One region of the Ewingella sp. S1.OA.A_B6 genome, then DNA from elsewhere that is predicted to be linked to it. Evidence: predicted binding sites of a transcription regulator. Region 1 holds the regulator's gene; each other region holds the start of a gene.
What was found. The regulator PhoB, encoded in region 1, activates phosphate uptake and scavenging genes when phosphate is short. The targets are predictions, from matches to a motif close to CTGTCATAAAACTGNCNNAT.
Positions count from the first base shown of each region.

Region 1 (10,238 bases):
CTGAAAATCGCAACATAGTGATGTTCCGCTGGATTGACGGCAACATGCCGACTACCGACGTTGACCCGCGCGCTTTCGCGCAACTGGGAGAAGTCACTGCCCGTTTGCATCAGCACAGTCAGCGCTGGGTACCGCCTGCCAACTTTCGCCGCATTGTCTGGGATCATGACAGTATGGTGGGTTCGCAAGGTCACTGGGGCCGCTGGCAGGACGCACCGGGCATCAGTGAGCGGGACTTCCCGCTGATAGAGGAGACGCTGGCGCAGATCCGCCGCGTGTTGCATGACTACGGCAAAAGCGATCGGCGTTATGGCCTGATCCATGCTGATTTACGTCTGACTAATTTATTGCTGCATGAAGGCGAAACGCGGGTGATCGATTTTGATGACTGCGGGATGGGCTGGTATATGCACGACGCGGCGGCGGCAATCAGCTTCGTTGAGCATCATCCCCGTGCGGCAGAGTGGGTTGAGCACTGGTTGCGCGGCTACCAGACAATCTGTCCGCTGAGCGATGCCGATCTGGCCGTGATCCCGACGATGATCGTCCAGCGACGTATTCAGCTACTGGCCTGGCGTGGCTCACATGCCACTACCGAAATGGCGCAAAGTCTGGGGGATAACTGGGAAGCCGAAAGTCTGCGTTTGTGCCGCGATTATCTGGCGATGGTGCGCGTCGGGCTGGTGCTGGCCTGAGGCAGATTGCACGTATTTCGTGCGTCAGGGGCTGTCGTAAGTTTGTGTGCCGCGCTAATTGGCTGTCATTATTCGGTTTATCATTTTTCAAACGCTGGTATGAAACTTGCAAAAACCTTTCACCTGTTTGCGTGATGGAGTGAGAGATAATGCACACTGAACCTTTACTTCAGTCGCCCATTGGGCTTCAACCGGGCCTGAGACGGGCGATGGGTGCGCTCGATCAGCACGATACCTCTAACCGCGGTGTCCTGGCCGCCGCCGCCTCAGGGTTGAGCGAATTCATTCTTTCCAAGGGGGCAGATGTCGACCGCGTGCTCGGCATCTGCCGCATCAATCCTGAATTGTTACAACAGCCGACGCTAAGCCTCGGGCTGACTAATTACTGTCAGGTGCTGGAGGAAGCTGCCGTGCAGTCGGGCTGTGATAATTTCGGTTTGCACTACGGCAAGCAGTTTAAACCGCAGTCATTGGGCCTGATTGGTTATATTGGCCTGTGTTCAACCACGGTAGAGGCGGCGATTCAGAATGTCGTGAATGCCTTTCCTTTTCATCAACACAACACGCTGACCCGTCTGGTCGACAAAGGCGATCATTACCGCTTTGACTATCAGGTCCGTCACGGCAGCATTTTGTGCAAGCGCCAGGACGCCGAACTGACGTTGGGCATGATCCTTAACTTATTACGTCACGGACTGGGCAAAAGCTGGGCACCGCGCGAAGTGCATTTTGAACATCCGCGCCCGCAACAGTGGCACGAGCACTGCAAAGTCTTTGATGCACCGGTCTACTTTGACCAGCCTTACAACTCGCTGCTGATCCCCAAGCGTGATTTACAGCGCACTATGCCCGAACGTGACCAGACTCTGTTACTGGTGATGCAGGACGCTATCCGCCGCCTGAATGCTGATGCACCCGCGCAGCAGTCAGTAGTAGACAGCGCCCGTTCGCGGGTGCGGCAGGCGTTGTTGCGTGGGGAACCGGCGCTGGATGACGTAGCCGATAAAATGGGCATGTCACCGAGTTCGTTACAGCGCCGCCTGCGTGAACAAAACCTGACTTTCACTCAACTGGTGGATAACGTCCGCTGCGAACTGGCTACTCATTACCTGCAACAGCAGCAACTGCCGATTTCTGAAATGGCGCTGCTGCTGGGGTATTCCGAAGTCAGCGCTTTTTCGCGGGCTTTCCGCCGCTGGTTCGGGGTCAGCCCGCGTCAATGGCGACAGACAGGTTTGGCTGGGAAACTATCAGACTTTAAATTCACTGCTCAGGCGGCTGACGCCTAAGCCGTTAACTTTAGTGACTTTGATCTGCACCGGAATGCGGTCTTTCATCGCTTCGACGTGGCTGATGACACCGATGGTTTTCCCTGAAGCATTCAGACTGTCGAGGGCATCGAGCGCGGTGTCGAGCGTATCGGCATCAAGAGTGCCAAAACCTTCGTCGAGGAACAGAGAATCGATGCGGGTCTTATCGCTGACCAGATCGGACAACGCCAGCGCCAGCGCCAGACTGACCAGGAAACTTTCGCCGCCTGACAGCGTACGGGTGTCGCGCACCGCGTCGGCCTGCCAGGTATCCACCACCTGTAACTCCAGTGCATCGCTGGTTTTGCGCTGTAACAGATAGCGACCATGCAGCTTTTCCAGCTGTTTGTTGGCTAAATAGACCAGATGATCCAGCGTCAGGCCCTGCGCAAATTTGCGGAACTTCGCACCGTCGCTGGAGCCAATCATCTGGTTAAGATAGCCCCAGTCATCGCCGGTAAGCTGTGCCTGCGCAATCTGGGCGATCAGCGCCTGTTGTCCGCTGTGACGCTCTTGGTCGAACTTCAACTGATTATTCACTTCGCCCAGACGCTGCTGTAACCCTTTTAGCCGTTGCGCCAGCGCATCCTGTTCGGCGATGAGTTGAGCAAGATCGCTTTCGGTTTCACTGAGATGAGCAGGGCGCGCCAGGCGATGTTTTTCTAACTGATCTTTCGCATCGCTCAGCAGCGCCTGTGCCTGCGCCAGTTGTTGTTGCAGCCGTTCTTTGCGTTGCTGCAGTTGCTGACGCAGTGCATCGTCCAGTAACGCCTGTTTTACCGCCTCTTCGTCGGCGAAGTCGCTGTTGCCCAGCGCCCGTTGCCAGTCGCTTTCCGCCTGTTGTGATCGCACCGTGGCCTGATGCTGATGTTGTTGCGTACTGGCAAGCTGACCGGCCAACTTATCGCGTTGTTCCTGCGCTTTACGCAGCAATTCCGCCGCTTCTGTGATCGCTTTCTCGGCCGCCAGCTGCTGCTGATGCAACTGCTCGCGAACCTGTGCAATTTGGCGATCGCCGAACAGTTCCCTGCGCTTCGCACGCCGTTCCGCCAGCGTTTTCTCGCCGTCTGTAAATTGTTTTTGCAGACGTTCAAGCTGTTCCTGAAATTTCGTCTGATTTTGTTGAGTCAATGTAAAGCGCTCTGTCAGCAATGCGGTCTGTTGTTGTGTCTTTTGCTGCTGGTTGAGTGCGTCGTTCAGAGTATCTTTGGCATGTTGTAGCGCGCGCGACAGCTGTTCGTGCTGGCTAAGCAAATCCTGATATTGCTGTTCTTCGCGATCGCGTTCCACCAGCCATTGCTGAACGGTATCGGTGTCCTGTAACCCGAACGTCAGGTTCAGCGGGGTGCTGAGTTGCTGCCAGTTTTCGAGGTGTGAATCCAGTTGCTGTTGATCTTGTTTCAGCTGGGTTTGCAGGCGTATTTGCTGCTCTTTCATACTTTTTATCTTCGCGGCCAGTTCGATGCCGCGGGTTTTTGCTGTATCGAATTCGAGCTGCATTTTCTCGGCACGCTGCGCGGTTTCTGACGGTTTCACGTCCTGATAACTTTCAATTGCTGGGTGTGAGGTCGAGCCGCAAAGTGGGCAGGGTTTGCCGCTTTGCAAATTTGCCCGCTCAGCCGTCAGGCTGAGGATCAACTCTTCACTTTTTAGCCGCGCTTTCACGTCATTCAAATGTTCGAGTTGTTTCTGGCATTGCAGACGGATCGCGCCCAGCAGTTGTTCTTCTTCCATTACCTGCGTCTGGATCTGCGCGAAATCGGCATTTTGCTGCACTAAGCGGCGGTTCAGCGGAGGAAAGAGTTGCCCGAGGGAATACAGCTGCTGGCGCACCGGCCGGAGCTGCGCCAGTTCGGATTGCCGTTTCTGCAAGGCTGCCAGCGGATGGCGTTTTTCCAGTTCAGTCTGGCGCTGCTGCTGCGCGGTGAGCGCATCGGTCAACGTGGTGCGCATGCTCTGATGCTGACGGCTTTGCTGGTCCAGTTGCTCACGTTCAGTGGTCAGCTGTTCGAGCGCGATGCTTTGCTCTTTGACCTGTTTCTGAACGTCATTCAGCGCTTGCTGCGTGTCCGCCTGCGTTTTACGCCACTGGGCGATGTCGTTATCCAGCGGACGCACTTTCTCTTCAATTAACGTTTCCTGTTGACGCTGCTCTTCGGCCTGTTTCTGGCGGATGGTCTGCGCCTGTTCCAGTGTCCGGTTCAGCGGCGTCATCTGCGCAAGCTGTTGTTCCTGCTGTTGAATCAGTTGCGAAATCAGTTGCTGAAGATCCTGCGTTTCTTTTTGGCAGCGCTGGCGTTCGAGGAGTCGCGGACGCAGCTTTTCAGCCGGTTCGCTGCGTGCCAGCTGTTGCAGTAGCGGCGCGGCCTGAGCCGTTTCCTGTTCTGCCGCTGCCAGTTGCTGCTGAGAGTGCAGATGTTTTTGTTGTATCTGCTGCCATTGTTGCAGCCAATTGAGGTCCCGCTGGCGTTGTTGTGCCTGTTGGCTGAGACTGATTTCCTGCGCATTCAGTCCGCTCAGCTCGGCTTCCCGCGTCTGACGTTGTTCTTGGCTCAGCAATTCAATACCGGCCATGCGCTGGTGTAAACCGTCGAGCTGATTCTTCGCTTGCTTATGTTGCTCGAATATCTGTTCTGACAGATGGCCGTAGATCTCAGTGCCGGTCAGTTCCTCCAGCAGTTCGGCGCGGTCGTTGGCATCGGCATTGAGGAAAGCGGCAAACTGTCCCTGCGACAGCATCATTGATTTGGTGAAACGGCCAAAGTCCAGTCCGGTCAGTTGGGCGATAGCGTCGAGCTTGTCGCGCACTTTGTCAGCCAAAATTTTGCCGTCGGCTAATAATGCCAGCTCCACTTTTGGCGCCTGCAAGTTGCCCTCTGGCGAATTTTTGGCGCGGCGCTGACTCCAGAAAGCGCGGTAGCCAATGCCTTTGACTTCGAACTCTACCTCGGCCAGCGATTCTGCTGTGTGGCGGGTCATGAGCTCGTTTTGCGTCGGCGAAACATTCAGGCGCGGCGTCTGGTGATAAAGCGCCAGGCAGATGGCGTCGAGCAGCGTAGTTTTACCCGCGCCGGTCGGGCCGGTAATGGCGAATAAGCCGTTGCTGGCAAAGGGTTCGGCGGTGAAGTCGATTTTCCATTCACCTTCCAGCGAATTCAGGTTTTTCAACCGCAGGCTGAGGATTTTCATGGTGTGCTCTCCCCAACCGATTGCTCGCTGGTGACCTGCTCAACAACCTGCGCGAACAGCGTGCGCATCCGCGCCTGACGGTGTTCGTCGGGATCGGTTTCCTGTGCCAGGCGTCGTTCAAACACTTCGCTGACGCTCAGTTCGCTGAGGGTTTCTTTTTCCTGCTGTTCGATGCTGTTAATCCGCTGCTCTTTGCTGCGTCGCAGCAGCACCACTTCCACCGGAAGTTCCGCGGTCAGTGCCTGAATGCGTCTTTGAATGTCACTGAGATAATCCTGAGTGGCGACTTCAATATCGAGCCATACCGGCTTGCCGGTATCGGCACCGGCAAACTGTTTTAACTGCTGTTCGATGTCAGCCAGCGGCCCCTTAATCATCTTCATCGGCTGAAATTGCGGAATTTCCAGAGTGTCGACGGAATTGAGCGTTGCGCCATCGAAATCAAGTAAGTAGACGCTTTTTACTTTGCTCAGTTCGTCAAAGCTCAGTGCAATCGGTGAGCCGCTGTAACGGATGTGTTCGGTTTTTGCCACGCACTGGGCGCGGTGAATATGACCCAGCGCCACGTAATCAACCGGCGGAAAAGCCTGCGCGGGGAAGGCGTCGAGCGTGCCGATATAGATGTCACGTACTGAATCTGAGGTGCTGACACCGACGGTAGTTAGATGGCCGGTAGCGATGATCGGCACCGGCACGCCGAGGCGTTTACGCTCGGCCAGCGCAGCCTGATACAGTGCATCGTAGTGCGCGGCAATGGCTTCCTGTAAGGCCAGCTGTTTATCGCTGCCGGACTGCCCGGCCTGACTGGCGATGAGGTCACGCGGGCGCAAAAATGGAATGGCGCACAGCACTGCGCCGGGCGTACCGTCGCGCTGATTCAGCACTAAAATTTGCTGCGATAAATCCTCGCCTACGGTGGCAATGACCCGTGTGTTGAGGCAGGAGAGCAGTTCGCGTGATTCATTGAGTGTGGCGACGGAGTCGTGATTTCCGGCCAGCACAATCAGCTGACAGCCGGTACGCTGTAACTCCACCACAAAGCGGTTATATAATTCACGGGCATAACTCGGTGGCGAACCGGTATCGAAAATGTCTCCGGCGACAATCACCGCGTCAACCTGATGATTTTCCACCTGTTCCGTCAGCCAGCGTAAAAATTCCTGATGCTCGGCGGCGCGGCTTTTAGTGAAAAAATACTGACCAAGGTGCCAGTCTGAGGTATGGATCAGGCGCATGAAACTCCCGTGGTGAAGTGTGCCGGACGTATTGCCGCAAAGTATAAACGCCAGCGGGTGCGAGTGTCCCCGTTAAATCAGGCACATTTCAGTGACATGACGTAATAATGACGGCTTAACTACACTTAGTTCGGTTGCCGGGGTTATTTCATGCTTTTTAGTCATAAAAACGTCACAAAACTGACGCATAATGCCTCCGCAATCAAACAATTGATCGCTAACCTATTGGCAGGATCTACGATGGCTAGACGTATATTAGTGGTTGAAGATGAAGCTCCGATCCGTGAAATGGTCTGCTTCGTACTGGAACAGAATGGCTATCAGGCCATTGAAGCGGAAGATTTCGACTCGGCGATCGCCCGGTTGATTGAACCTTTTCCCGAGCTTATCTTGCTCGACTGGATGCTACCGGGCGGTTCCGGCATTCAATTTATCAAGCATCTCAAGCGCGAAGCTTTAACGCGTGAAATTCCTGTCATGATGTTAACGGCGCGCGGCGAAGAAGAAGACCGGGTGCGTGGGCTGGAAGTGGGTGCTGACGATTACATAACCAAACCCTTCTCACCGAAAGAGCTGGTCGCGCGCATTAAAGCCGTGATGCGCCGCATTTCTCCGATGGCAGTGGAAGACGTCATCGACATGCAGGGCCTGATCCTTGACCCGTCCTCACACCGCGTGATGGCTAACGAACAGGCGCTCGACATGGGGCCAACAGAATTTAAATTACTGCACTTTTTTATGACGCATTCAGAACGCGTTTACAGCCGCGAACAGTTGCTCAATAACGTTTGGGGCACTAACGTGTATGTAGAAGACCGCACGGTGGACGTCCATATTCGTCGGCTGCGCAAAGCGTTGGAAAGCAGCGGGCACGACCGGATGATTCAAACCGTGCGCGGAACCGGTTACCGTTTCTCAACGCGCTACTGATACCCGTCATACTTCAAGTTGCAGATGCGTTGGCTGCGCTCAGTCACCCGAATCACTTACTTAAGTAAGCTCATCGGGATTTCTTTATTTGCCTCCTTTCTGCAACTCGAATTATTTGGGGTATCTAGCATACTGGTTTGACTTAGTTATAGCGGAGAATCTGTGTGTTAGAACGTCTGTCCTGGAATCGACTGGCCGGTGAACTGTTTCTGTTCTGCTTGCCAGCATTGATCATCGGTATATTCTTCGGCCATTTCGGATGGCTGCTTTTTGCATCGGTTTTGGCGGCGCTGGGTTGGAATTACTATAACCAGCTTAAACTCTCTCACTGGCTTTGGCTCGATCGCAGCATTACCCCGCCCAATGGACGCTGGAGCTGGGAGCCGCTGTTTTATGGCCTCAACCAGATGCAAATGCGCAACCGGCGTCGGCGGCGCGAACTTGGGCAACTGATTAAGCGTTTTCGCAGTGGTGCAGAATCCCTGCCTGATGCGGTCGTATTGGCAACCGAAGAGGGCAATATTTTCTGGTGTAATGGTCTGGCGCAGGAGCTGCTCGGCTTTCGCTGGCCGGAAGATAACGGTCAGCATATTTTCAACCTGCTGCGTTATCCTGAATTCCGCGCCTGGGTGCAGGCCCGCGAATTTGACCGTGCACTGAATCTGCAGCTCAATAATGATCACTACGTTGAATTTCGCGTCATGCCCTATTCTGAAGGACAGTTGCTGATGGTAGCGCGCGATGTGACCCAGATGCGTCAGCTCGAAGGCGCCCGACGTAACTTCTTCGCCAACGTTAGCCATGAACTGCGCACGCCGTTGACGGTGTTGCAGGGCTATCTCGAGATGATGGAAGACGCCAAACTTGAAGAGCCTTTCCGCACCAAAGCGCTGGATACCATGCAGGAACAGACCCGCCGCATGGACGGGCTGGTGAAGCAACTGCTGACGTTGTCACGTATTGAGGCCGCGACTAACATCGATCTTAATGAGCGGGTTGATATGCCGCTGATGCTGGGCATGCTTGAGCGGGAAGTGCAGACGCTAAGCAGCGGGCGCCATGAGATTGTATTTCGCGTCAATGACAAGTTGCAGGTGTTTGGCAATGAAGATCAACTGCGTAGTGCGGTGTCGAATCTGGTCTATAACTCAGTTAACCATACGCCAACGGGCACGCGGATTGAAATCAGTTGGCAGCAGACGCCTCTGGGCGCGCAGTTTCAGGTCAGTGATAACGGACCTGGCATCGCACCGCAACATTTGCCGCGTCTGACTGAGCGTTTTTATCGCGTAGACAAGGCCCGTTCGCGCCAGACCGGTGGCAGCGGCCTGGGGCTGGCGATCGTCAAACATGCGCTCAGCCATCACAGCGCCAAGCTGGGTATCATCAGTGAAGTGGGCACCGGCACCCGCTTTATGTTCACTCTGCCGCAGCGGCTGATTGTTCCGATTGGCCAAATTCGCGAAAGTCGGGTAAAGCACCCGGATTAACCTGGCAAGCTGCTGTCCGAGCAGAGCAGCTTGCTATCTTTCGCTCGTACGAATCACATCTCCGTCATGAATTTCCTTCACGTCCCATGAAAATTCCTCGTTTGTCGGTGAAACCTTTGCATGACAGGATGGCCTCAAAGAAGTTTAGCCATCTGGATGGCTTTATGTGACTTTGGGTAATTATTCACTTTGTAAATCATATGCTCTTCGCCAGCGGCGGGGTGCCTATTTCAGGAGATTTTCATGCAACGTATAACCCCTCCGTTCCGTGCTGACGTCGTTGGCAGTTTTTTACGCCCGGCGGCCCTTAAACAAGCGCGCAAGCAATTTGAGACCGGTGAAATTAATGCCGTCCAGCTGCGGGCGGTAGAAGATACCGAGATTCGTCGGGTAGTTGAGCTGCAAAGGGCAGCCGGTTTGCACGTCGTGACTGACGGCGAGTTTCGCCGTGCCTGGTGGCATTTCGATTTCTTCGAGGGGCTGGACGGCGTGGACGGCTACGAAGCAGTGCAGGGGATCCAGTTCAACGGTGTGCAGACCAAGGCGCGGGGTATCAAAGTCACCGGCAAGCTTGGGTTCAGCGATCACCCAATGCTGGAGGATTTCCGCTTTCTAAAAAGCATCAGCGGTTCCGCCACGCCAAAAATGACCATTCCCAGCCCGAGTGTGATGCATTTCCGTGGTGGCCGTGATGCGATCAGTAAAGAGGTCTATCCCGATCTGGCGCAGTATTTTGACGATCTGGCACAAGTTTACCGTGATGCTATCCAGGCGTTCTATGATGCCGGATGCCGTTATTTGCAACTCGATGACACCGTGTGGGCTTATCTCTGTTCCGAAGATCAGAAGAAGCAAATCCGTGAGCGGGGGGACTCACCTGAAGCGTTGGCGCGTACTTACGCTGATGTGCTCAATAAAGCCATTGCCGGTAAGCCGGATGATTTGGTGATTGGCCTGCACGTGTGTCGCGGTAATTTCCGCTCCACCTGGATCTCCGAAGGGGGCTATGAACCGGTGGCAGAAATTCTGTTTGGTGGCGTGAATATTGATGCTTTCTTCCTGGAGTATGACAACGAACGCTCCGGTGGATTTGAACCCTTACGTTTCATCAAGCCGGGCCACCAGCAGGCGGTGCTGGGCTTGATCACCACCAAGTCAGGCGAATTGGAGCTGGCGAAAACGGTGGAAAACCGTCTAATGGAAGCGGCCAAATTTATTGATATCAGCCAGATTTGCCTCAGCCCGCAGTGCGGTTTTGCATCAACGGAAGAGGGCAACAGCCTGAGTGAAGAACAGCAGTGGGAAAAGCTGAAATTAGTTGTGGATATCGCTGCACGTATTTGGTGAGCTGCAAAATCAGGAGATTAACCTTCTCTTAACACTTTATAA
Region 1 is NZ_JBLJFK010000002.1:248,024-258,261, reverse strand. It holds gene ACMV8I_RS09420 (phosphotransferase enzyme family protein) at 1-695, shown strand, start outside; gene qhpR (AraC-like transcriptional regulator QhpR) at 905-1,984, shown strand; gene sbcC (exonuclease subunit SbcC) at 1,946-5,194, opposite strand; gene sbcD (exonuclease subunit SbcD) at 5,191-6,429, opposite strand; gene phoB (phosphate response regulator transcription factor PhoB) at 6,670-7,359, shown strand; gene phoR (phosphate regulon sensor histidine kinase PhoR) at 7,524-8,849, shown strand; gene ACMV8I_RS09390 (cobalamin-independent methionine synthase II family protein) at 9,093-10,196, shown strand.

Region 2 (10,238 bases), on a different contig from region 1:
TGGCTAAAGCGATCGCGAAACTTCGTGTTATCGAGTTAATCAGAAAAACGATGTAACGACATCAGTTGAAAAGGCGACCTTAGGGTCGCTTTTTTTTTACCTTTAAAAAAGCCCTATTTTCATCCCTATTCTCATGACATTGACCCGTATTAAATGAAATACTAGCAACCAAAGTAGATGCTTTGTGTTCGATTTACTCGCTATAGCCCATGAAGTGTTCATCCCTTGTGGGCTAAGGCTTGCAGGCGGTTTTTGATGCGAAATATGTAGTAATCCTGTTAGCTAACAGGTTACTTTTGTCCCTCAAATTGGATTTGTCAGGTTACCTATGTCTAACAGCGCACTGAGTGTTGTGATCCTTGCCGCAGGCAAGGGAACTCGCATGTATTCCAACCTTCCTAAAGTTCTTCATTCATTGGCCGGTAAACCGATGGTTCAACACGTTATTGATGCGGCTACTCAGGTTGGCGCGAAGAACGTGCATCTGGTCTATGGCCACGGTGGCGATTTACTGAAGAAAAATCTGGCAGGCAGTGATCTGAACTGGGTATTACAGGCGGAACAGTTGGGTACCGGCCATGCGATGCAGCAGGCGGCGCCTTACTTTGCTGATGATGAAGACGTACTGATGCTTTATGGCGACGTGCCGCTGATCAGCGTTGAAACGCTGGAAACGCTGCTCAAAGCGAAACCGGAAGATGGCATTGGTTTACTGACGGTTGTTCTGGATAACCCGACCGGCTATGGCCGTATCGTACGTGAAAATGGCGCGGTGACGGGTATTATCGAGCAAAAAGATGCCAGTCAGGAACAGCTTAAAATTCAAGAAATTAATACAGGTATCCTGGTCGCCAACGGTGCGTCATTCAAACGCTGGCTGAATCAGCTCAACAACAATAATGCACAGGGTGAATATTACATCACTGACATTATTGCTATGGCACATGCCGAAGGGCATCAGATTGCTACCGTTCATCCGGCGCGTAATAGTGAAGTTGATGGCGTGAACAACCGCCTGCAACTTTCCCGCCTGGAGCGCGTTTATCAGAGCGAGCAAGCCGAACGGTTGCTGCTTGCTGGTGTGATGTTGCTTGATCCGGCACGTTTTGACCTGCGCGGTGAACTTTCCCACGGCATTGATGTGCAAATTGATGTCAACGTGATCATCGAAGGTCATGTGACGCTCGGTAATAGGGTCAAAATTGGCGCAGGCTGCGTGATTAAAAACTGTGTGATCGGCGATGACTGCGAAGTCAGCCCCTACAGCGTCTTTGAAGATGCCGTGTTGGACAACGGTTGTACGGTCGGGCCATTCGCCCGCCTGCGTCCTGGCGCTGAGCTGGCAGAAGGTGCTCACGTGGGCAATTTCGTTGAAATCAAAAAATCGCGTCTGGGCAAAAACTCTAAAGCGGGTCACCTTTCCTACCTCGGCGACGCTGAGATTGGCGATAACGTGAATATCGGCGCGGGTACCATCACTTGTAACTACGATGGTGTGAATAAACACAAGACCGTCATCGGCAACGACGTTTTCGTGGGTTCTGATACCCAACTGGTGGCGCCGGTGACACTGGGCAACAACGTGACAATAGCTGCGGGTACCACGGTAACTCGCGACGTTCCCGACAACGGCCTGTTGCTGAGTCGCGTGCCGCAGGTACATAAACCTGATTGGCAAAAACCAGTGAAGAAAAAATAAGCATTACATAATAATCCCCAACTTCTACAAGGCTCGGGGAACCGCAGGTACACCAGAAAATGGGGCTTGCGGATAAATCAGGTCAGGCTTCAAACAAGATCTGTTAACAGATCTTAAATAGGAATAAAACTGATGTGTGGAATTGTTGGCGCAGTAGCGCAACGTGATATTGCAGAAATTCTGTTGGAAGGGTTACGCCGCCTCGAGTACCGCGGTTATGATTCGGCCGGTCTGGCCGTAATTGATGAGCAGGGAAAAATGGGGCGCTTGCGTCGTCTGGGTAAAGTCCAGATGCTGGCTGACGCGTTGGATCAACATCCCCTGCACGGTGGCACCGGTATTGCTCACACCCGCTGGGCAACGCACGGCGAACCTTCTGAAGCGAATGCGCATCCGCATGTGTCTGATTATATAGCTGTTGTGCATAACGGTATTATCGAAAACCACGAACCACTGCGGGAGTTGTTGATCGAACGCGGTTACCGTTTTGACTCCGAAACGGACACCGAAGTCATTGCGCATCTGGTGCATTGGGAACAACTTCAGGGCGGCACGCTGCTGGAAGTGGTTCAGCGCGTCATCCCGCAACTGCGTGGCGCCTACGGTGCCGTGGTGATGGACAGCCGTGACCCCAGTGTTCTGGTTGCTGCGCGTTCTGGTAGCCCGCTGGTGATTGGCCGTGGCGTAGGTGAAAACTTCATTGCTTCCGACCAACTGGCACTCTTGCCTGTCACCCGTCGTTTCCTGTTTCTGGAAGAAGGCGATGTGGCGGAAGTGAAACGTCGTTCAGTCAGCGTGTATGACAAAAATGGTCATGCAGTTGAACGCGAAGAAATTGAATCCAAAGTGCAGTATGACGCCGGTGATAAAGGCGAATACCGTCACTATATGCAGAAAGAAATCTACGAACAGCCTTTGGCGATCAAAAATACCCTGGAAGGACGTTTCAGCCACGGTGAAGTGAACCTGAGTGAGCTGGGCGAAAAGGCTGACGATATTTTGTCGCGCGTTCAGCACATCCAGATCATCGCCTGCGGTACGTCTTACAACTCTGGCATGGTAGCGCGCTACTGGTTTGAGTCTCTGGCCGGTATGCCGTGTGATGTGGAAATCGCCTCTGAATTTCGCTATCGCAAATCCGCTGTTCGCCCCGGCAGTTTGATCATCACGTTGTCGCAGTCTGGCGAAACCGCAGACACACTGGCAGCGCTGCGCCTGTCTAAAGAACTGGGATATCTTGGTTCTCTGGCGGTATGTAACGTTGCTGGCTCTTCTCTGGTACGTGAATCCGATATGGCATTGATGACCAAAGCGGGCACCGAAATCGGTGTGGCGTCGACTAAAGCGTTCACCACGCAATTGACCGTTCTGCTGATGCTGGTGGCACGTATGGGCCGTCTGAAAGGCATGGCGCCGCAGGTCGAGCACGACATCGTTCATGCACTTCAGGCTTTGCCTGCGCGTATTGAGCAGATGCTGTCGCTGGATAAGACCATCGAATCTCTGGCTGAAGGTTTCTCTGACAAGCATCATGCATTGTTCCTCGGTCGCGGTGATCAATACCCGATCGCGATGGAAGGCGCGCTGAAGCTGAAAGAGATTTCCTATATTCATGCAGAAGCCTATGCGGCCGGCGAGCTGAAACACGGCCCGCTGGCATTGATCGATGCTGATATGCCGGTGATCGTGATTGCGCCAAACAACGAACTGCTGGAAAAGCTGAAGTCGAATATCGAAGAAGTGCGCGCTCGTGGCGGCCTGCTGTATGTCTTTGCCGATCAGAACGCCGGTTTCACCGACAGCGAAGGCATGAAGATCATTCAGCTGCCGCATGTCGAAGAAATTGTCGCACCGATTTTCTACACCGTTCCATTGCAGCTGTTGTCCTACTATGTGGCGCTGATTAAGGGCACCGACGTCGATCAGCCGCGTAACCTGGCGAAGTCTGTGACGGTAGAGTAAAACTCTCAGCGGTATCACAAAGCCTCTAAGCGCCCTCCGTGGGCGCTTTATTTTTTCTGCGCTGCCAGTGGATAAGGTATAGTCCGCCTTTTACGAAGGTGCTCTGCTGAATGCTGACCAATTCATCCATTCGAATTAATAAATACATTAGCGATAGCGGCATCTGTTCCCGTCGTGATGCCGATCGTTACGTTGAGCAGGGAACGGTTTTCATTAACGACAAACAGGCTGGATTTGGCGATCAGGTATTTGCCGGAGATGCGGTGAAAGTGAATGGACAGCTTATTGGGCCGCGTGATGAAGAAGGCCTGGTGTTAATGGCACTCAATAAGCCTGTTGGTATTATTACGACGATGGAAGAGGGAGAGCGGGATAACATCAGTGGGCTGATTAACCACAGCAAACGCATTTTCCCTATCGGACGTTTAGATAAAGACTCGCAGGGGCTGATTTTACTGACTAATCACGGCGATTTGGTCAACAAAATCCTGCGTGCCGGCAACGATCACGAAAAAGAGTACGTGGTCACGGTTAACAAGCCGGTGACTGACGAATTTATTATCGGTCTGGGTGCGGGTGTGCCAATGTTAGGTACGGTGACCAAAGCATGCAAAGTGGAGAAAGAATCGGACTTTGTGTTTCGTATTACGCTGGTGCAGGGGCTTAATCGTCAAATACGCCGCATGTCTAAGCATTTTGGCTATGAAGTGACCCGGCTTGAACGCATACGCATCATGAACATCAGTCTGGAAGGATTGCCGCCGGGAGAATCGCGGGATTTGAACGCTCAAGAACTGCTTGAGTTATTTAAACGCATTGAAAATTCTGTGTCCGAATAATAGCCGGCAAAATAGTGTAGATAAATAAGCCCGCCCTGCCTGAATTGTGACGTTTGTCATAAAACTGTCATATAAAGTACATTTCACTGTCACCTAACTGTCCTATTTTCCTCCTGTGCCAAACACTTTATAAATCTCGACCTGGGTCGAATATCTTTGCTCGAACAAATAAGAAACCACTAGGAGTGGAACATGAAATTGATGCGTAACACCGTCGCCGGTATTGTGGCAGCGACTTTCTCCCTCACAGCAATGTCTGCTTTCGCTGCTAGTAATTTGACTGGCGCTGGCGGTACTTTCCCTGCTCCTGTCTATGCCAAATGGGCTGATGCTTACCAGAAGTCGACCGGCAACCAGGTGAACTACCAGGGCATCGGTTCTTCCGGTGGCGTAAAACAGATCATCGCAAAAACGGTCGACTTCGGTGCATCTGATGCGCCAATGAAAGAAGAAGACCTGAATAAAAACGGCCTGTTCCAGTTCCCTACTGTGATCGGTGGCGTGGTACTGGCTGTAAATCTGCCGGGTATCAAATCCGGTCAGCTGACGCTGGATGGCGCAACGTTGGGTGATATCTACCTCGGCAAAATTAAAAAGTGGAACGATGCGGCGATTGCTAAATTGAACCCCGGCGTGAAACTGCCAGATACCAACATTGCGGTTGTGCGCCGTGCTGATGGTTCAGGCACCTCTTTCGTGTTCACCAGCTACCTGGCTAAAGTCAGTCCTGAGTGGAAAGAAAAAATCGGTGCTGGTTCAACCGTTAACTGGCCAACGGGTCTGGGCGGTAAAGGTAATGACGGCGTTGCAGCATTTGTACAGCGTCTGCCTGGTTCAATTGGTTATGTCGAATATGCTTACGCTAAACAAAACAGCCTGGCTTACACCAAACTGGTTGATGCAGATGGTAAAGCGATTGCCCCGACTGAAGCATCCTTCAGCGCAGCGGCTAAAGGCGCTGACTGGAAAAGAACCTTCGCTCAGGACCTGACCAATCAGAAAGGTGATAACGCGTGGCCAATCAGCTCCACCACCTTCATCCTGATTTACAAAAACCAGCAAGATGCAGCGAAAGGCACTGAAGTGCTGAAGTTCTTCGACTGGGCTTACAAAAATGGCAACAAGCTGACGACCGATCTGGATTACGCAGCACTGCCTGAGTCCGTGGTTGAACAAATTCGTGCAGCCTGGAAAACCAACATTAAAGACAGTAATGGCAAAGCACTCTACTAGGATCTGACCTCCCGTCTGATATAGAGTACAAGTCTTCTGCTTCATTCCCTCTCCACCCGGAGAGGGAATTAAATCTGAATTAAAAGAGAGTGGTATGGCTGAATACAAGCCGTCTATCAAAGCACCAAGTAAAAACGGTGACATCATTTTCGGCGCAGTGGTTAAGCTGGCTGCGCTGATTGTGCTATTGCTACTGGGCGGTATTATCGTCTCGCTGTTTATTGCTTCGTTACCCAGCATTGAAAAATTTGGTTTTTCTTTTCTGTGGAGCAAAACCTGGGACGCCCCGAACGAGCAATTCGGTGCGCTGGTGCCTATTTACGGTACGGTCGTCACCTCGATTATCGCCTTGCTGATTGCAGTACCTGTCAGCTTTGGTATCGCACTGTTCCTGACTGAACTGGCGCCAAACTGGCTGCGTCGCCCGTTGGGTATTGCCATTGAACTGTTGGCGGCTATTCCCAGCATCGTTTATGGCATGTGGGGTCTGTTCGTTTTTGCCCCGCTGTTTGCTACCTATTTCCAGACCCCAGTCGGTGATGTGCTGTCCGGTATCCCGATTGTCGGCGCGCTGTTTGCCGGTCCGGGTTTTGGTATCGGTATTCTGGCTGCTGGCGTGATCCTTGCCATCATGATCATCCCGTATATTGCTTCCGTCATGCGTGACGTGTTTGAGCAGACGCCGGTGATGATGAAAGAGTCGGCTTACGGCATCGGTTGTACGACGTGGGAAGTTATCTGGCGAATCGTGTTACCGTTCACCAAAAATGGCGTCATCGGTGGCATTATGCTGGGTCTTGGTCGCGCACTGGGTGAAACCATGGCGGTGACCTTTATCATCGGTAACACCTACCAGCTCGACAGCGCCTCACTCTATATGCCGGGCAACAGTATTACTTCGGCGCTGGCCAACGAATTCGCTGAAGCCGAAGCCGGTCTTCATACCGCTGCGCTGATGGAGCTGGGGCTTATCCTGTTTGTGATCACCTTTATCGTATTGGCCCTGTCCAAAGTGATGATCCTTCGTCTTGCTAAGAAAGAGGGCCGCTAAATGACGACGATGGAAATGCAAAGTAACCAGGCTCTTTTAGAGTCTCGCCGCAAACGTCAGGCCTGGCGCCGTCAGAAAAACCGTCTGGCGCTGCTACTGTCGATGGCAACCATGGCTTTTGGCTTGTTCTGGCTGGTATGGATCCTGTTTACCACGGTAGTGAAAGGCGTCGATGGCATGTCGCTGGCGCTTTTTACCGAAAACACACCGCCACCGAATACCGCAGGCGGCGGGTTGGCGAACGCTATTGCGGGCAGCGGTTTATTGATTTTATGGTCTACGGTGATTGGTACTCCGCTCGGCGTTCTGGCGGGTGTGTATCTGGCAGAATATGGCCGTAAATCCTGGTTTGCCGAAGCGGTCCGCTTCATCAATGACATTCTGCTTTCCGCACCGTCGATTGTTGTTGGCCTGTTTGTTTACACCATTATGGTGGCGAAAATGGGGCACTTCTCCGGTTGGGCCGGTGTGCTGGCGCTGGCGCTGCTGCAAATTCCTATTGTTATCCGTACTACGGAAAACATGCTCAAATTGGTGCCTGACAGCCTGCGCGAAGCGGCGTACGCACTGGGAACGCCGAAGTGGAAGATGATTTCGGCGATTACGCTGAAAGCGTCGGTTTCCGGCATCATGACGGGCATCCTGCTGGCGATTGCCCGCATTGCCGGTGAAACCGCACCGCTGCTGTTTACGTCGCTCTCCAACCAGTTCTGGAGCACCGACATGATGCAGCCGATTGCCAACCTGCCTGTGACCATCTTCAAATTTGCAATGAGTCCGTTCGGTGAGTGGCAGCAGCTGGCGTGGGCGGGTGTACTGCTTATCACCGCCTGTGTACTGGTGCTGAATATTTTGGCGCGTGTGATTTTCGCCCAGAAGAAACAGTAAATCCTGACTGAAAACAGTAAACATTAATTGAAGGTGGCTTTGGCCGCCATCACCGTTACCCGGCGCCGCAGCTGCGGCGCGCGAAAGATAAAAGAGAGATGTATTGAATGACTGACGCATCCAACAGCAAAATCCAGGTTCGCGACCTGAACTTTTATTACGGCAAATTCCACGCGCTGAAAAATATTTCCCTGGATATCGCAAAAAACGAAGTCACGGCTTTTATCGGCCCGTCGGGCTGCGGTAAATCGACGCTGCTGCGCACGCTAAACAAAATGTATCAGCTTTATCCCGATCAGCGTGCTGAAGGCGAGATCTTGCTTGATGGCGATAATATTCTGGTCGATAAGCAGGACATCGCGCTGCTGCGCGCTAAGGTCGGCATGGTGTTTCAGAAACCCACGCCTTTCCCTATGTCGATTTACGACAACATTGCGTTCGGCGTGCGTTTGTTCGAGAAGCTGTCACGTACCGACATGGATGAGCGAGTACAGTGGGCGTTGACCAAAGCGGCACTGTGGAATGAGTCCAAAGATAAATTGCACCAGAGTGGCTACAGCCTGTCTGGTGGTCAACAACAGCGTCTGTGTATTGCGCGCGGTATTGCTATCCGCCCAGAAGTGCTGCTGCTTGACGAACCTTGCTCGGCGCTGGACCCGATTTCTACCGGCCGTATTGAAGAGTTGATCACCGAGCTGAAGTCTGACTACACCGTGGTTATTGTTACCCACAACATGCAGCAGGCGGCGCGTTGTTCTGATCGTACGGCGTTTATGTATTTGGGCGAACTGATCGAATACAGCGATACCGACTCCCTCTTTACTTCTCCTGCCCGTAAGCAGACGGAAGATTACATCACTGGCCGCTACGGTTGAGGTAAGAAAAATGGATAACCTGAACTTAAACAAACATATTTCCGGCCAGTTCAATGCAGAGCTTGAGCACATCCGGACCCAGGTTTTGGCGATGGGTGGGCTGGTGGAACAGCAACTGACTGATGCGATCACCGCGATGCACAATCAGGACCCTGAGCTGGCACAGCAGGTCATCAAAGGCGATGACAAAGTGAACATGATGGAAGTGGCGATTGACGAAGCCTGTGTGCGTATTATTGCCAAGCGTCAGCCCACCGCCAGTGATTTACGTTTAGTTATGGCGATCATCAAAACCATTTCTGAGCTGGAACGCATCGGCGATGTAGCGGACAAAATCTGCCGCACGGCGCTGGAAAAATTCTCGCATTTGCATCAGCCTCTGCTGGTCAGCCTTGAGTCTCTGGGGCGCCACACCGTGCAGATGTTGCATGACGTGCTTGATGCCTTTGCGCGCATGGATCTCGACGAAGCGGTGCGTATTTACCGTGAAGATAAGAAAGTTGATCAGGAATATGAAGGCATCGTGCGTCAGTTGATGACCTACATGATGGAAGATCCGCGTACCATCCCAAGCGTGCTTACCGCGCTGTTCTGCGCGCGTTCGATTGAGCGCATCGGTGACCGTTGCCAAAATATTTGTGAATTTATCTTCTATTTCGTCAAAGGCCAGGATTTCCGCCACGTCGGCGGCGATGCGCTGGACAAATTACTGACTGAAAATAAAACCGGCAAAAAAGAGTAAATTTTTTGTTCGCGTTAAAAAAGCAAAAGGCCTCGGATGAGGCCTTTTGCTTTTGCGCTTATCGGGTGATCTGGTAACCCTTCTCACGCCACAGTTCGGGCAGTTCCTGCATATCATAGAACACGGTGACTAACGGATGGTCAATCGACTGATTATGCGGATCCGCGCAGTAGTAAAACACCGGGATCCCGGCGGCGATACCCGCCTGTGCGCCTGCGGCGGAATCCTCTACCAGAATGCAGCGATCGATATTAACCTGCATCACTTCTGCTGCTTTATACAGTACCGCCGGGTCTGGCTTCCAGCGCTGCAAATCGTAGCCACTGAATAGGTTATTACCCATAAAGTGCAGCAGACCGGTTTTCCCGAGCGACTGCTGCATTTTGCTTACGGGGCCATTGGAGACTACGCACATCGGGATAGTGATTTGTTCCAGCAGTTCGTGTGCACCGTGTATCGGTTCTAATTTGCTGTCGAAGAGTCGTGCGACATGCTGACGGAACACGACCTCCATCTCCTCTTTGGCGACTTCCAGCCCGTGTTCTTTATTGATAATGGCGATGATCTCGTAAAGTTTGACGCCCTTATAGGTTTTGTACATCTCATCAAAAGAGACCGTGACGCCGAAGTGTGCGAACATTTCTACATAGGCTTCACAACACAGCAATTCGCTGTCGACCAGAGTACCGTCGCAGTCAAAAAGGACACATTCGATCCGGGGCATAGTTCCTCCGTAGTGAGATTGAGTAAATTGGGCCAGCTCACCTCAACTTTACCCCACGACGATCAAAACATGGGCTTTAATTGCCATAAAAAAGAGCGTGACCCACGTCAAAAAGTGTACTTTTTGGTATAGGATAGCCTTCGACCGTTATTTCCCTTTTTCGGAACTCACTAATGAACCAACCACACAGCAATGTCTCCAGCGGACAGGGCCTGTTCGAGCGTC
Region 2 is NZ_JBLJFK010000011.1:91,507-101,744, reverse strand. It holds gene ACMV8I_RS17395 (F0F1 ATP synthase subunit epsilon) at 1-56, shown strand, start outside; gene glmU (bifunctional UDP-N-acetylglucosamine diphosphorylase/glucosamine-1-phosphate N-acetyltransferase GlmU) at 329-1,699, shown strand; gene glmS (glutamine--fructose-6-phosphate transaminase (isomerizing)) at 1,832-3,661, shown strand; partial or broken gene rluF (23S rRNA pseudouridine(2604) synthase RluF) at 3,772-4,497, shown strand; gene pstS (phosphate ABC transporter substrate-binding protein PstS) at 4,693-5,733, shown strand; gene pstC (phosphate ABC transporter permease PstC) at 5,828-6,784, shown strand; gene pstA (phosphate ABC transporter permease PstA) at 6,785-7,672, shown strand; gene pstB (phosphate ABC transporter ATP-binding protein PstB) at 7,780-8,547, shown strand; gene phoU (phosphate signaling complex protein PhoU) at 8,558-9,289, shown strand; gene yieH (6-phosphogluconate phosphatase) at 9,348-10,013, opposite strand; gene ACMV8I_RS17345 (NCS2 family permease) at 10,187-10,238, shown strand, end outside.
Region 2: the regulator PhoB is predicted to act here: its motif matches at 4,554-4,573, upstream of pstS (phosphate ABC transporter substrate-binding protein PstS).

Region 3 (10,238 bases), on a different contig from region 1:
CAGCGCCGGTCGGTTGTCCTGTTGGGGAACCACCCTGCGGTTCAAGGCTGATGGCCAGCGTTGAACCAGGGTCAGGCATCCTTGCCGCCAGCGTCAATTGCGTTGGCGACGCATCACTTAACAACCCGAGCGAGCGCGGCTTGCCGCCTGCCGGGATTGTCCACAATTCAAGACTGTGATCCTTCGCGATTTCATGGGTATGCAGCGGAGTCAGCATCAGGGTGCTGCTGCGCTGGTCGACACTCACCACCCACTGTCCGGCATCATCCACTGTGCCATTGTTCGCCAGTATTGCGACCGGGGTAATGGCAGTCGGCTGAACCAGCAGACGCGGTACCAGCAGCAGCGCCGCCAGTCCGGCAGCCAGCGCCCAGCCGAGATAGCCGCGCCACGGCGTGTTCGCCGCAGGCATGGCCTCAGGGCGTTCAGGTACCGGGCCGAGCTGTAACTGAATTCTTTTCCACACCGACGCGGGTGGGGTCACCGGGGTCAGAGTGTTGTCAAGCTGGGTAAAAGCTTCCTGCCAACGGGCGACCTCGGCCAGCAGCTCAGGATCACTCTGCATGCTTTGCTCGAACTGCCGTCTGGCTGCGCCGCGTAAGGTTCCGAGCGCATATTCCGCGGACAGAGCGGCATGGTATTCCCGTCTGTTTTTCATAGGCCCACGCAGCTCTTTAAGTGCTCCAGGGCGCGACGGATCCAACTTTTGATCGTGCCAAGAGGTTGTTGTAAATGGTCTGAGACTTCGCCGTGCGATAGCCCCTGATAATATGCCAGCACCAAACTTTGCCGCTGCTCTGCCGGTAAATGCCCCAGACAGTCAGCCAGCACTTTGGCATCATTATCTTGTTGCAGCTGGCGCAGTGGTTCATCGCTGTTAACCGACAGGCTCTCTTGCATACTTTCGTCGAGTTCTGCCAGCTGATTGTCACTGCCGCGCATCCAGTCAATCGAACGGTTACGGACAATGTGTGTCAGCCACGTCATCGGTGAACTGAGCGACGGATTATATGAGCTCGCCCGGTTCCAGGCGGTGATGAAGCTATCGTGCAACACTTCTTCTGCCCAGGCATGACGTCGCAACATTCGAAGCGCTACGGCAAATAGGCGCGGTGACGTCAGGCGGTATAGTTTTTCAAATGCCTGACGGTCGCCGCATGCCATGCAGCTCATCAAATCGCGTAAAACATCCTGTGCCTCGTCCGGCGCAGATTTCACTACCAGATTGTCATGCATTCGCCAGTCCTGAAACCTAAAGTGAGCAGTGCCTGCGTTGGCACTGCTCCCAGTATAGACGGTTTTATTTAGGCATCAGCACTGTGTCGATGACGTCGATCACACCGTTCTTCTGTTGCACATCATAGGTGCTGATATTGGCAACATCGCCTTTGGCATCTTTCAACTGGATATTGTGCGGGCCATTGCCAATCAGCCACAGTGCCTGGCCATTGACGGTTTTCAACTCAGCTTTACCGGCACCCTGTTTGATCAGCTTTTGCAGATCTTTCATCTCATATTTTCCTGCTACCACGTGGTAGGTCAGGATGTTAGTCAGCGCAGTTTTATTTTCAGGTTTCACCAGATTAGCCACAGTACCTGCCGGTAGCTTGCCGAAAGCAGCATCAGTGGGAGCGAAGACGGTAAACGGCCCTTTGCTCTGCAGGGTATCGACCAGACCTGCGGCCTTCACTGCGGCAACCAGGGTAGTGTGGTCTTTGGAATTGACCGCATTTTCGACAATATTTTTGGACGGTAACATTGCAGCTCCGCCGACCATGGTGGTGTCGGACATCATTGCGGCCATTGACGCGCTGCTGAACAGAATTGAAGCACAGATTGCGGTACGGATAAGCGTTTTCATGATGTGATCCTTTTTATTGAATGGGTAAGGTCTTGCCTCACATCAGTACATACGATTCAACATGCGGTTTTGGATGCAGGAAAAAGCAGATATTTTCGAATTAAAATTAAATTATTATTAACTTATTGATTATAATCAATAAAAAACCACGCAAGGTAGCGTGGTTTTCCGTCTGACAGAGAGAATTACTTCCCGGATGGCCGGTTGCCTGCCACTTTTACCGTTTCAAGTTTGATTTTTCGCTGAATCGTCAGGGTAGAGCCCGCAGACGCTGCGATGATTGCCGCCAGTGCCAGCCATTGGGTCCCGTTAAGGTATTCGCCGAGGAAGATAATGCCTGACATGGCCGCCATCGCAGGTTCCATGCTCATCAGCGTACCGAAGGTTTTCGCTGGCAAGCGAGTCATGGCCATCATCTCCAGAGAGTAAGGCACCGCCGAGGTCAACAAAGCGATCAGCAGCCCGAGCGGCAGGATAGACAGGCTGAAAATCGAACTATGTGCCTGAATTGCGCCAATGGGGAAGAAGACCATTGCACCAATTAGCGAGCCTATCGCCGCTGTACCGGGACCATAGCTGCTGCCTGCGCGCTGACCGGCCAGAATGTAGATAGCCCAGCAGGCGCCAGCAAACAGCGCCAGGCAGGCTCCTTTCGGATCGATGCTGTCCGTATCATGGCCGAGAGGCAGCAGGAACCATAACCCGGCCACCGCCAGAATCACCCAGACGAAATCCACTGGGCGACGTGATGAGAACATGGCTACCGCCAGCGGGCCGGTGAATTCGAGGGCCACACCGATACCCAGCGGCACGGTCTGGATTGCCAGATAGAAACTGTAGTTCATGCTGCCGAGTGCCAGCCCATAAATCAGCAGTGCGCGCAGATTGCCGCCGCGTACTTTCATTCTCCACGGACGGAACCACGCCAGCAGGAGCAGGGAGCCAATCCCCAGACGTAATGCGGTAACGCCTTGTGGTCCGACCACCGGAAACAGGGTTTTTGCCAGCGACGCACCGCCCTGCAGGGAAAGCATAGCAATCAGCAACAGCAACACGGCGATGAGCGGAGAGGCGGTTTTTGGTAACACGGGTAGCGCAGGCGTGCCGAAATGCTCTGTATCCGCAGGGTACTTGTCTATAGACGAATCGCCTGTTGATACGTTTTTGTCTAACTTGGTCATCCTTTGCGCCTTAAATGTGATCCCGGTCCGGGGAATTCTTGTGTTTGCAGTGAAATATAAAAACGATGTACACGCGATGATCTACTGTAGAGTGAAAAACAGAGCGGGAAAATCCATAAAAAAGTTTTTTTAGAAAATGATTTTGCAAAAAATAGCTTATTTTTGGTCAAAAAGCGCCCAAAAAATTAAGAATTATCTGCTAAGCGAAGAAAGTTCAATAAGTTTTGCTTATGCAGTAAAAGTTTAAAAATAACATGTAATCAAATGGATAGGGCTAAGTGGAAACTTCTTGTTACACCATTTAGCGCTTTGGACACCTTATACAAGGCAGAGTTTCACGCTGCTTTTTGTTATATTTTGATGGTGAAGTTACTTTTGTTTTCCATTTGAGGTGGTTGTTATGAAAAAAATCGCATGTCTTTCCGCATTAGCTTGCGTAGTAGCACTGGGCGCTTCCAGCGCATTCGCTGACACCAGCACAGTAACCGGTGGTTACGCGCAGGGTGATATGCAAGGCGTTGCTAACAAAGCAAACGGCTTCAACCTGAAATATCGTTTCGAGCAAGACAGCAACCCACTGGGTGTGATCGGTTCTTTCACTTACCTCGAGAAAGATCGTTCTGAAGCTGACAACGGTTACGGCAAAGCACAGTACTACGGCATCACTGCAGGTCCAGCTTACCGTCTGAACGACTGGGCTTCCATCTACGGTGTAGTGGGTGTGGGTTACGGTAAATCTCAGGGCAGCACTGATACCAGCTCTACCGTTCTGCGTGACAAAGCTGGCACCAGCGATTACGGCTTCTCTTACGGCGCGGGTATGCAGTTTAACCCAATCGAAAACGTTGCTCTGGACTTCTCTTACGAGCAGTCTCGCATCCGTAGCGTTGACGTTGGCACCTGGATCGCAGGCGTGGGTTACCGCTTCTAATTATTCGAAAACTGTAGCGCTTTGACGCTGCCTTTCTTTTGGAAAGAAAAGTTTCGAAATTAAAAATCGCCTCTAGGGGCGATTTTTTTATGGTTTCTATTCAGGGTGTTCGGCCAGCCTTGGTATAAAAAGTGGCGTCAGATCCCGCTGTACCAGTTATATCCCTGATCTTCCCAGTAACCACCGGGATATTCGTTGGTAACGAATAGGGCGCCGATATGCTTGGCATTTTTGAAGCCGAGCTTGGTTGGCATGCGTAAACGCAGCGGGTAGCCGAAGTCGGGCGGCAGCGGTTTTCCGCCGAAATCCAGCGCCAGAATGGTTTGTGGGTGCAGCGCAGTCGCCATATCGATGCTGGAGTAATAGCGGTCATCACATTTGAATCCAACGTATTTGGCGGTCAGATCAGCGCCGATATGTTGCAGAAAAGTCTTCAGCGGCACGCCGCTCCACTGGCCTATAGCACTCCAGCCTTCGATACAAATCAGCCGGGTTATCTGGCTCTCTTGCGGCAAACGTTGCAACTGCTCCAGCGTCCACGGCGATTTTTTCTGCACCAGCCCGGAGACTTCCAGCCGGTAGTTAGGAATATCGATCTCAGGCACGTTGTATTCAGGATAATAAGCATTGAAGCGAAACGGCGTGGTGATTTGATCTGCACGGTAAGTTTGCGCCAGTTTTTGCCCGCCAAACAGCCATCCCTGCACCCGGTCATTCCAGCGTGACATGGCCCACAGCACTTTGTCGACTTGATCGCCATCCTGCAAATTACAGCCGGTCAGCATGGATACGGCACCCAGCGTCAGGCCGGAACGCAGCAACAGTCTTCGCTGAATATTCACCAGTTGCTTACGCTGGTCCGGCTCGACGATGATTTTTGGCCGGTTGGCTTTCTCACTCATCAGCACTCTCCTTGATGACCTGTTTTTTACCGCCGGTGATCATGGCAACCAGGGTTTTAGGTACCAGCAACACCATCAATACGTGAACAACCACAAACAGCATCACGCCGCTCATGGCAAAGAAATGGACATAGCGGGCGATGTCGAAACCGCCGAACAGCCACACCAGGCCGCTAAACTGCACCGGTTTCCAGATAGATAGCCCCGAAAGTACCAGCAGTGCGCCGAGTAGAAGTACGCCGACATACATCACTTTCTGCACAGCGTTATATTCCCCGAGCTTGTGCGGCAGTTTTAAGGTCAGCGCCTGAACGACGTCGTGCCAGACAGATTTCGGTGTAAACGGGAAAAAATGACGTTTAAAATGGCCGCTGAGCAGGCCCCATAACAAATAGATCAGTGCATTAGCCGCCAGCAACCACATCACGGCCAGATGCCAGGCGATATTGCCGCCCAGCCAGCCGCCCAACGTGGTGCTCTGAGGGAAGCTGAGGAAATTGAACAGCGGATCGGCGTTATAAATGCCCCAGCCGCTCATCACCATGCCAATCATGGTGAGCAGATTTATCCAGTGACAAAGGCGGACCGGCCACGGGTGAATTTTTCTTTTACGTGGCGGCTTTTTCAAAGCGGATTGATGGCTCACGAGGTCTCTCCTGCGTGGTCAAAAGAAGAAACAAAACGGCGCGAAAGAGGGAGGTCCGCGCCGTTGTGCTTTACTGCTGCCGTTGTGTTTACTGCTAAGAAGCGCCGCCCGTCAAATGTAGACACAGGAGATCTGGCGGCATGCTCTTTACATCGGTGGTGCTATGCCATCTTTACCCGCCGCAATACCACGGGCAACCAGCTGGCCTTTGTCATCTTTCATTGCAAACAGCACGATTTTCACGCCAGGTTTCAGCAGGCTGCGGTCACCCGGTGCCAGCAGAACAACCGGGACGTCATCTGGCACCACGACGGTTTTTTCGGCGTCATGGTATTTCACTGTCAGAGTACGGCCATTGCTGTTAACCAGCTTGCCGACGGTACCGTTGGTCATGGTATTGATTTTACCGTCAGCGGATTCAAACGGATTGAAACCTTCGCCGCTGCCGCGCAGGCTTGGGGCAAAGACGTGAACTTCCAGCGCTTTCAGCGTTCCGTCGGCCTGAGGAACTGCCGCAGTACCGATGAAGCTGTCGGCTTTGATGTCTGAAATTTGACCTTTGGTCACGCTATTGATTTTGGTCTGGTCGGTCAGTTTGACATCCAACTTCTCCCCCTGACGAGTGGTCACCTGTACGGAGGAATCATTCACTGAATCAATGGTTCCGCGGGTGGGTTTGATCACGTTATCAGCGGCGAATGCACCGCTACACATCAGCAGGGAACTCAACAGTAAGCCAGCAAGGTGCGTTGATTTCATCATAGTCACTCTCCATATTTTGCAGGTCAGTCAAGGCTGTGGTGTTGCCACCAAGCGATTTGTGCAGATCTTTGTGTAGATCAAGAATGGACGATAAACCGGAACCTTGAGATGACAACTTGATGACAAAATTGTCATCAAACATAACATACGAAACTGTTAAGCTTCGGGGATGGAATGATTGGATGATGAACGCATGCGGATACTGGTTATTGAAGATGACATCAGCACCGGCGACTACCTGAACAAAGGATTGGGCGAGGCGGGTTATCGTGTGGATCTGGCGCGTAACGGTGCTGACGGTCTTTTTCTGGCGCTGGAAGAGGGCTATGACGCCGTGATCCTCGACGTCATGCTACCCGGACTTGATGGCTGGCAGGTGATGGAAGTGCTGCGCAAAAAAAGTGACGTGCCGGTGTTATTCCTTACCGCGCGTGACGAAGTACAGGACCGCATTCACGGACTGGAGCTGGGCGCTGACGACTACCTGATCAAACCTTTCTCGTTCACGGAACTGGTGCTGCGCATCCGTACGTTACTGCGCCGCCCGACCGCACGCGAGGCTGATACTTTCTCGTTGGCTGACCTGCATCTGGATGTGCTGCGCCGGCGGGTAACGCGCCAGGAGCAAGTGATTGCGCTGACCAATAAAGAATTCATGCTGCTGCATTTACTGATGCGTCGTGAAAGTGAAGTGTTATCCCGTACCATGATTGCTTCACAGGTATGGGATATGAATTTTGACAGCGATACCAACGTAGTGGACGTGGCGGTGAAACGCCTGCGCGCCAAAATTGACCGAACGTTTGATGTCAAACTGATCCATACCGTGCGCGGTATCGGCTACGTTTGCGAAGTGCGCTCATGAGTGCCGCGGCCTCAGTCAAGCCGTCAAAACGCGCCATGTCGCTCACCTTGCGCGCCACGCTCCTGTTTGCTCTGATCGCAGCCCTGGTGGTCAGCGCCGTTGGTTTTTATCTCTATTATTCGATGGAGAAAGAGCTGATCCGTCGCGCTGACTACCAGGTGACCGGCAGAGTGCAATATTTCCGCCATCTGCTGGCCAACGATTTCCCACTGTCGCAGCTGAGCCGCAGCCCCGAGCTGTTCGAGAATATGCTTGGCAATGAGCGGGATATCCTGCAATTCAGTTTGGAAAACCAGCCGCCGATTATTAATGTCAATCCGTCGCGGCTGCCTTTGCCTGACGTCGAACCGGTAGCCGACGGCAATCAACTGTCGCTCAATTCCATCCATCATCTATCGGCAAGCGACGGCACGCCGGTTCGCTTTACCTCGGCAGCGGTGCGCATGCAGGATGGACGCACTGTGGTTATCTCTGCGGCGCATTTCATGGCCGGTGAGGCACAGATGCTGGCGGCTTTTCGCCTGGAAATCATCGGTGCAGTGGTCTTCGCGTATCTTCTGATCGCCGTGCTGGGCTTTGGCGTGATCCGTCGCGGTCTGCTCCCTCTGCGTAAAATGGCTCAGGAAGCCGCAGGGATTCATCCAACCAGCCTTTCAACACGCCTGAGTGCTGAAGATGCCCCGCAGGAGTTGCAGCAGTTGATCCTGTCCTTCAACGCGATGCTCGACCGGCTGGCCGAAGGCTATGAGCGACTGACCCAATTTTCAGCCGATCTGGCGCATGAGATCCGTACGCCGGTAGGTGCATTAATGGGCCATTGTCAGGTGGCGCTCTACCAGACACGCAGCACCGAAGAGTATGAAACCTTGCTGGCTAACAATATGGAGGAGCTGGAGCGCATCTCGCGCATGATCGAGAATATTCTGTTTCTGGCCCGCGCCTCGCATGCCCGCTCAGTACTCAATATTACTCCACTGGCGCTGGCGGCAGAAACCACCCGCGTGGCGGATTATTTCGAAGGGTTGGCGGAGGAGCGCGGCATGCAACTGGTGTGCAAAGGGGAAGGCATGCTGTACGCCGATGCGATCTTATTCCAGCGCGCGCTGAGCAATCTGGTGGCCAATGCTATCCACTATGGCGATGAAAATACGCAGATTTGTGTTCAGGTAGAGCAGGACGGGCAGGGAACGCGGATCCACGTCAACAGTACCGGTGCACCAATACCGGACGGCAAGCGTGAGAAACTGTTCGATCGCTTTTACCGGGCTGATGCCTCGCGCAGCGAAGGGGGAAGCTCCAATGGGCTGGGCTTATCCATCGTGCAGGCCATCATGGCGCTGCATCAGGGGAGTGTTACTGTGCTGAGCCTGGCACACAGTCAAACGCGCTTTACATTATACTTCCCCACCGTGCATGAAGAAAAAACCTCCATTTTTTCTCAATAGGGCTTCAATAAACCGTAAAAACTTACTTTTTTAACTTATTGAAATATAATGATTTCATTAATAATGTTACATTATTGCATTGAATGAAATGATTGAAGCCGAACCAAATGCATGGGTTGCCGGTCAGAATAAGTTATCGACGTGCCATCTACCTCCTGTTTTTGACATCTCGACACGCGCGGGCATTACAACGCACACTGACTTTTAAAAAAGAGTTACATATTACCGATGCATACATTACGCTTACTTTCGCAACAGAAAATTTCTCTGTTTATTGCGCTTTATTTGGGAATTCTGCTTAACCTTCCGATTTTCTTCCGTCGTTTTGGCCAGTTACATTACGATAATGTCTTGTCCATCGCGGTAGAAATGCTCGCCTCATTTGCGCTGGTCTACTTCCTGACATTACTGCTCTCCTTCACCGGTAAAACCGTTTTTCGCGTGCTGGTCAGCCTGATCGTGATCTCGTCGGCAGCGGCCAGTTACTACATGATTATGTTCAACGTCGATATCGGTTACGGCATTCTGGCGGCGGCGCTGGCGTCGGACTCAATCGATCTGTCGAAAGAGTCCATCGGTACGCACTTCGTAGTCTGGACTGTGCTATTCAGCTTGCTGCCGCTGTTGCTACTGTGGGCTAGTAGAATGCCAGGCTCGGCGCTGAAGGAGAGTAAACCGAAAGGCTTGTTGAAGAAGGTGGTTTTGCTGGTGGCTGCAGGTCTGACGTGTTACTTACCGCTGCAACTGATGGGCAAAGTGCAGGATAAACACGATCTGGAGAATAACCGCACGATGGCCAGCTATGGTGGCGTCGTGGCGGGAACGTATTCACCCTCCAACTGGCTCTCCGCGCTGGGATTATTTGCCTATAGCTCCTACAGCAAAGCCGAAGATAATAAAAACCTGTTCGATCCGGCCAAGCACTTCACCTATACCCCGCCAAAAGATGTCAAAGATCTCTACGTGGTGTTTGTTATTGGGGAAAGTGCGCGTCGTGACCATATGGGCCTGTATGGATATGACCGTGATAACACGCCCTATTTGAGCAAAGAGAAAAATCTCGCAGCGTTGCAGGGTTACTCGTGTGACACTTCTACCAAATTATCACTGCGCTGTATGTTCGTACGCGAAGGTGGGGCGTCCGAAGCGCCACAGCGCACGCTGAAAGAAGCCAATGTGTTCTCGGTAATGAAGAGTAATGGCTGGAGTTCAGAGCTTTATTCCATGCAGAGCGAGGCCTGGTTCTATAACAAAACCCGTGTTGATGATTATTCCCTGCGTGAGAATATTGCCTCTGAGAAGCGAAATGCCGGTAAACCGGTGGATGACATGCTGCTGGTCGACGAAATGAAAGACTCAATGGCCAATCACCCTGATGGTAAACATCTGATCATTTTGCACACCAAAGGCTCGCATTACCTCTATTCCGACCGTTATCCGCGTTCATTCGCCAAGTATCAGCCGGAGTGTATGGGCATTGATGACTCTTGTTCGACCCAGGAGATGATTAACGCTTACGATAACTCGTTGCTCTACACTGATTACTTCCTCGAGCAGGTGTTTAACCAACTGCGTGATAAGAATGCCATCGTTTTTTATGCTTCTGACCACGGTGAGTCGATCTCTAAAAGCAAGCATTTCCACG
Region 3 is NZ_JBLJFK010000008.1:40,944-51,181, reverse strand. It holds gene ACMV8I_RS15145 (anti-sigma factor) at 1-658, opposite strand, end outside; gene ACMV8I_RS15140 (RNA polymerase sigma factor) at 655-1,173, opposite strand; gene ACMV8I_RS15135 (fasciclin domain-containing protein) at 1,301-1,861, opposite strand; gene rhtA (threonine/homoserine exporter RhtA) at 2,047-3,042, opposite strand; gene ompX (outer membrane protein OmpX) at 3,443-3,973, shown strand; gene ACMV8I_RS15120 (molybdopterin-dependent oxidoreductase) at 4,111-4,875, opposite strand; gene ACMV8I_RS15115 (cytochrome b/b6 domain-containing protein) at 4,868-5,521, opposite strand; gene ACMV8I_RS15110 (hypothetical protein) at 5,669-6,283, opposite strand; gene ACMV8I_RS15105 (heavy metal response regulator transcription factor) at 6,477-7,148, shown strand; gene ACMV8I_RS15100 (heavy metal sensor histidine kinase) at 7,145-8,593, shown strand; gene eptB (kdo(2)-lipid A phosphoethanolamine 7''-transferase) at 8,822-10,238, shown strand, end outside.
Region 3: the regulator PhoB is predicted to act here: its motif matches at 6,390-6,409, upstream of ACMV8I_RS15105 (heavy metal response regulator transcription factor).